One region of the Acidaminobacter sp. QWL-03 genome, then DNA from elsewhere that is predicted to be linked to it. Evidence: predicted binding sites of a transcription regulator. Region 1 holds the regulator's gene; the other holds the start of a gene.
The links. Region 1 encodes LexA, which represses DNA repair genes until DNA is damaged. Its sites were predicted from a motif close to AGAACANNTGTTCT; they were not measured.
Positions count from the first base shown of each region.

Region 2: uvrB (excinuclease ABC subunit UvrB) is a predicted target of LexA. The motif match lies at 1,086-1,099, and genes of this name have one in related genera.

Region 1 covers NZ_CM178752.1:838,132-841,559, reverse strand. The annotation lists gene AC4PHM_RS03765 (uracil-xanthine permease family protein) at 1-780, shown strand, start outside; gene prxU (thioredoxin-dependent peroxiredoxin) at 1,039-1,755, shown strand; gene lexA (transcriptional repressor LexA) at 1,935-2,597, opposite strand; gene AC4PHM_RS03750 (LysM peptidoglycan-binding domain-containing protein) at 2,857-3,303, shown strand.
Region 2 covers NZ_CM178752.1:2,108,857-2,112,284, reverse strand. The annotation lists gene AC4PHM_RS09830 (AI-2E family transporter) at 1-905, shown strand, start outside; gene uvrB (excinuclease ABC subunit UvrB) at 1,118-3,088, shown strand; gene uvrA (excinuclease ABC subunit UvrA) at 3,095-3,428, shown strand, end outside.

The sequences.
Region 1 (3,428 bases):
TCTTCAATCCTGATAGGTATTCTCGTCGGTTACGCCATTGCACTCCCGCTTGGCATGGTCAATTTCGCTGCGATTGGGCAGAAAACTTGGTTTGCGCTTCCGGCACTTGGCCAGTTCCCAATTGAGTTCCATCCGGCAGCCATCGTCTCCATGGCAATAATCTTTATCGTCAACTCCATCCAGGCAGTCGGCGACTTGTCCGCTACGACTATTGGCGGTATGAACAGAGAAGTTACGGATACAGAACTTCGCGGCGGAATCATTGCCAGTAACTTGGCTTCCATCATTGGCGCGTTTTTCGGCGGGCTTCCGGTTGCGACCTACAGCCAAAACGTTGGTATCGTCACAACGACTAAAGTTGTCAGCCGCGTCGTCTTCATGTTTACAGCTGTCTTTGTTTTGATTGCCGGTTTTATTCCTAAGTTCGGCGCGCTTATGACTACGATTCCTCAATCCGTTATTGGCGGTGCGACTATTGGTGTCTTCGCAATCATCACTATGTCCGGTGTACGTTTGATCACACAGCAGGAGATGACAACAAGAAATACTACAATTGTCGGTCTGTCACTGGCTCTTGGCATGGGGATCACAGCAGTGCCTCAGCTCCTCGCGAACTATCCAAAGTGGGTTTCCATGGTCTTTGGCAGTTCTCCGGTCGTTATCGCGACGATCATTGCTTTCACACTCAATATCCTTCTCCCTATGAAGTCACTTGCGGATGAGCAAAGAGAACGCGACGAAATAGATGCCAAGCGTGAAGCAAAAGTTGCTGGTAAATAATTAAAGACACAAAATAGTAAATAGAGCCAGGTCCTTTGGAGTTATGGGAAGCGGAAATCGCGCCTTTAACTTCGTGACCTGGCTTTTTCGCGTCTTTGAATTGCTTCAGGCAAAGAGACAACATTCTATATAATAATGTAACAGTTACAGTTTATCGATTTTATTTATGGGTAAATACGAATTGATCAACAATTTCTATAACCAGGATTCCCAGATCCTATTATTTTAAGTCAAAGTGTGAAAGGGGAGATGGATGAAGTGCCAACACCATTCAAAGCCGGATGTGAAAGACCCTCCGGCACTACACTTGCACCAACCGCAGTGAAGACAGAATCAGCTGAAGTAGAAAAAAAGGAGGCCAAACAATCTATGATTAAAGTCGGCGCACCTGCACCGGATTTTGAGTTGCCGGGATACTTAAATGGTCAGTTTTCAAATTATAAACTCTCTGAGTATAGAGGCAAATGGGTTTTTGTTTGCTTCTATCCGGGCGACTTTACATTTGTCTGAGCGACTGAAGTGTCAGCGGTCGCTGACGAATTCCCTGAGCTTCAGAAACTCGGCGTAGAAGTCCTGTCCATAAGTGTCGACAGCGTCTTCGTCCACAAAATGTGGGAGGACCATGAGCTGTCCAAAATGGTTAAAGGCGGGATCCCATATCCTATGCTTTCAGACCAAAATGGCAATGTCGGACGCCTCTATGGTGTTTATAATGAAGATGCAGGCGTTCAAATGCGCGGACGCTTCATAATTGACCCGGATGGTAATGTTCAGGCTTATGAAGTCATGACGCCTCCTGTCGGCAGAAATGTCGCTGAATCCCGCCGTCAAATTCAAGCCTTCCAGCTCGTCAGAGCTTCAAAAGGCACTGAGGCAACACCAGCTGGCTGGCAGCCGGGCAGAGCGACCCTCAAGCCAGGTCCGGATCTTGTGGGCAACGTTTGGAAGGTTTGGAAAGTCGAAGATGGCAAGTAGGACTTTGTGACGTTGTAAGTGTTTCGCAGCTAAGTGACATCTGCGTAAAAACAAGTGAGAAAATCCCCGAGGCGGTATGCTTCGGGGATTTTTGCTTGTGATAGTTGTGAAATAAAATGAAAGGTCCGCTGCAGAAGATCTTCCTTGCAGCGGACCGTTTTATTTGCTGGAATGTGTCATTACATTTTTCTAAAAACACCTTTGACAACCCCAAGAATGGAGACCTCGTCGACAATAATGGGCTCCATGGCAGGATTCTCAGGCTGGAGGCGATAATTTCTCTTTTGCTTGTAAAAGGTCTTGACAGTTGCGCTGTCGTCAATCAATGCCACCACTATGCTTCCATTTGCCGCATCTTGCTGCTGTTTGACTAGCACATAATCCCGGTCGAAAATCCCGGCATCGATCATGCTTTCCCCTTGAATCTGCAGCATAAAATAGTCGCCTTCAGAAATAAACGACGAAGGGATAGGGAAGCGATCCTCAATATTTTCAACGGCTAAAATTGGTTTACCAGCGGTGACCTGGCCAACCACCGGTACAAACGCAGTATGACGCTGTAAATCCATGATTTGCTGGGCGCTGACTTCCTCAGCAGCTCCATTTCCCTTATTTCGATTGTCGTGGTCCTCAACAATAGTTATGGCGCGGGGCTTAGTTGGATCTCTACGAATCATGCCCATTTTTTCAAGATCCCCAAGATAACCATGAACTGTTGAAGGGGATTTCAGATTGACCGCTTCACATATTTCACGGACTGAAGGCGGATATCCTTTGGCCTTGATCTCTTGCCGTATAAAATCATATACAGCTCGTCTGCGCGGCGACATGGAATTTTTCACTTCAAGTCCCTCCATTCCCGTTAATTTAAAACAAGTATAACACAGCAATTGTAAAAATTCAAACATTAGTTCTGTTTTTTATGTCAATAGAAGATAAGATTCTTCAAGGGCTTCAAGGTATTTTCAAGGCTAATCCATGCCGATGGTCTTAGTCAAACACCACAAACAAAACATTTGTTCTAAATAACGCTTTACACAGAACGTATGTTTGTGTATAATTAAGCCAAGAACAGAACAAATGTTTGGAGGTGCCCTACCCATGACAAAGTCCATGTCAACAACCGTGAAAGCAAACACTGCAGGAAGATCTTTACAAAGAACCTATGCCTCGCGGTCCGCTGCAAGACCAACGCAGATCCGTCCTGAGGTTCAGGCACCACAAAAGCATTCCACTCGTAAAGCCTCAAATAAATCTATTCCAGCTTGTTTTTGGATGGCTCTATTTTCGTGGATCATAGCCATTATCATCATGAGCGGCAGCCTTAACGAAGCCTTTTCACTGGCAGAAGTTGAACCTCAGCAAATTGAAATTCAGGTCGAAAAAGGGGACACCTTGTGGGGCATTGCTCAGGAGATCAACACTACCGTTTTTAATCATGACTATGACGTCAGACACCTGATTTATGCTATAGAAGAAGCCAACAGTCTTGATAATGCCATCATTCATCCGGGTCAGATCCTTGTGATTCCACTTGATCTGAAATAAGATACAGAAAAAACAGCACGTGTGTGCTGTTTTTTGTTTTTCAAAATGTAATTTAATTTTCTTTTATTTCTTTTTTGCCCACAAAGATGGGGGATCAGGTGTTTTAAAGCATAGAACAAACGCTT
Region 2 (3,428 bases), 1.3 Mb from region 1:
CGAGGACACTAAGTTTAGCCGTGACTTATGCCTTTGCCATCTGGCTGGTGTATCTGGCTATGACGGGCATTGTGCCGAGTATCGCCGCCAGTATCCGGGACATCATCGACAATGGGCCGACTTACCTTGAGTCTCTTAGGAATTTCTTGCTGAATGCCTCCGCCAGGATTGAAAGCTTTGAGGTTTTTGATCTTGAGAAATTTTTGGAGCGCTGGAGCCTCGACAATATGCTGGGCACCATCAGCGAAAATCTGGACACGGCAGTCAGCGCCATGTTCTTTGGCGTGCTTGGATTTGCGAACAGTATTTTAAAGTTCGCGATTGGATTGATCCTTTCTATTTACATGCTGAAGGACAAAGAAAAGTTTATGTCCAGTATTAAGAAGTCTGCTTATGCACATTTTGACCGGGAGACGGCAGATGGGTTATGTGGATTGGTTTCTGAAAGTGACCGCATGTTCACGAAGTTTATCATTGGAAAGATAATTGACTCGCTGATTATTGGCATCATTGCCTATTTTGGCTTTGTATTCATGGACATTCGCTATCCGATTCTGCTCGCGCTGATCGTTGGGGTCACGAATATGATTCCCTACTTCGGACCTTTTATTGGTGCGGTGCCAGCGGTGCTGATCACGCTGTTCTACAGCCCGATCCAGTCTTTGTGGGTGCTGCTGTTCATCTTTGTGCTGCAGCAGTTTGACGGGTACATTCTGGGACCGAAGATTCTCGGAGATTCAGTGGGGGTCAAGCCGTTTATGATTATCTTGGCGATTTTGCTGGGCGGCGGTTTGTTTGGGCTTCTGGGGATGTTTTTGGCTGTGCCGACGGCAGCGGTCATTAGAAATTATTACAGGCGTCATGTGGATCGCCGGCTAGAGGAAAAGGGTATTGTGATTTCGTAGTTGTGACCCCGGCGAGTGCCGGGGTCTTTTCTATCTTGACAGGATCAAAGGGCTGATATTGAGAAATGTTATCGCAAGCTCTGGCACTAAATTGAAACTCGTCCGCGTCACTCGATCGAAACTTGTCCGCGTTGCTTACATTGATTGACGGGGTATATAATAGGGGAGTATAATGGATAGGGAACAAACGTTTGGGAAATAGAGGTGATCGCATGACCTTTCAAGTCGTATCAGAATTTAAGCCTACGGGGGATCAGCCCGAGGCAATAGAGAAACTGGTGAGCGGCTACACATCAGGAATGAAGGAGCAGGTTCTGCTGGGGGTAACCGGCTCGGGCAAGACGTTTACAGTAGCCAATTTAATTGAAAAGATCCAGAAACCGACCTTGGTTCTGGCCCACAATAAGACACTGGCAGCTCAGCTGTGCAGTGAGTTTCGGGAGTTCTTCCCGAACAATGCCGTCGAGTACTTTGTGAGTTACTATGATTACTATCAGCCGGAAGCCTATGTGGTACACAGCGATACATTTATTGAAAAAGACTCATCGATCAATGATGAAATCGACAAGCTGCGGCACTCGGCCACAGCGGCGCTGTTTGAACGTGAAGATGTGATCATAGTCGCGTCGGTTTCCTGTATCTATGGCCTCGGTGATCCCATCGATTACAACAGCATGGTGCTGTCGCTGCGTCCCGGCATGGTGAAAACCCGCGAAGAGATTTTGTCTAAGCTGGTGGAAATCCAATATGTCCGAAACGACATTGCCTTTACCCGCGGCACCTTCAGGGTGAGAGGCGACGTCGTCGAAATCTTTCCCGCTGCCTCGGAGGAAAGCGCGATCCGGGTGGAGCTGTTCGGGGACGAAATTGAGAGGATCGCTGAAGTCAACGTCCTGACAGGCGAGATCTTGGGCTATAGAAAACACATCTCCATTTTTCCGAGGTCCCACTATGTCACGAGCAAAGAAAAAATTGAGGCGGCAATCAGCGTCATTGAGCAGGAACTGGAAGATCGGCTCAAATTCTACAAGGATGAGGGCAAATTCCTGGAGGCTCAGCGCATTGAACAGCGTACCCGGTACGACATTGAGATGCTTCGGGAGATGGGATTTTGTCAGGGCATTGAAAACTATTCGAGGATCTTGTCCGGAAGACCTCCGGGGAGCCGCCCTTTTACACTGATTGACTACTTCCCGGATGATTTTTTAATGGTCATAGACGAATCCCATGTCACCCTGCCCCAAGTGCGCGGTATGTACGGCGGTGACCAATCGAGAAAGCATACGCTGGTAGATTACGGTTTTCGCCTGCCGTCCGCTCTAGACAACCGACCGCTTAGCTTTGACGAGTTTGAGAAAGTGCTGGACAAGATCCTGTATGTCAGCGCGACACCATCGGCTTATGAACTGAACAGAAGCGGCCAGGTGGTTCAGCAGATCATCCGTCCGACAGGGCTTCTGGATCCGCACATCGAAGTGCGTCCGGTCAAAGGTCAGATTGACGATCTGTATTCTGAAATTATGGTGCGCGTCGCCCGCAAGGAACGGGTCCTGGTGACGACGCTGACGAAAAAAATGGCAGAGGATTTGACGGATTACTTTAAAAAGATGGATATCAAGGTCAGGTATATGCACTCCGAGGTTGAGACGCTGGACCGGAATAAGATCATTCGCGGGCTCAGGGTGGGAGAATTTGACGTGCTGATCGGGATCAACCTTCTCAGAGAAGGTCTGGATTTGCCTGAGGTTTCATTGATTGCCATATTGGACGCAGACAAGGAAGGTTTCCTGCGGTCTGAGACGTCGCTGATCCAGACCATCGGCAGAGCGGCGAGAAATATTGACGGTCGGGTGATCATGTACGCGGATGTCTTTACGGCGTCCATGCAGAAGGCCATTGACGAAACCAACCGCAGGCGAGAGATTCAGCATGCGTACAATCTGGAGCACAATATTACACCGAAGGGCATCGTGAAATCCATCCGGTCGATCATTGAAGCAACCGAAGTTGCCGAGGAAGGGCTGGATCCAGAAATTGCGGCCTTGGTGCTGGACTACGCGGATCTCGAGCGGATGATCGAGGACCTGGAAAACGAAATGTATGTGGCTTCAGCCAATTTGGAATTTGAGAAGGCGGCTGTGCTGCGGGACCGAATTCATGCGCTTAAGAAAAAATTGAGGTGACACAAGGTGAGCAAGAATCAACTGGAAATCAGGGGTGCAAAGGAGCACAACCTGAAGAACATCGATATAGACATACCCCGGGACGAGCTGGTCGTCATCACCGGGCTAAGCGGATCAGGAAAGTCCTCTCTGGCCTTTGACACCATCTACGCGGAAGGCCAGCGGCGTTATGTGGAAAGTTTGTCTGCGTATGCCCGGCAGTTTCTCGGACAGATGGAAAAACCCAACGTAGAGTCCATCAGCGGCTTGTCGCCGGCGATTTCCATAGATCAGAAAACCACCAGCCGAAATCCTCGGTCTACCGTTGGCACAGTGACGGAAATCTATGATTACCTGAGAC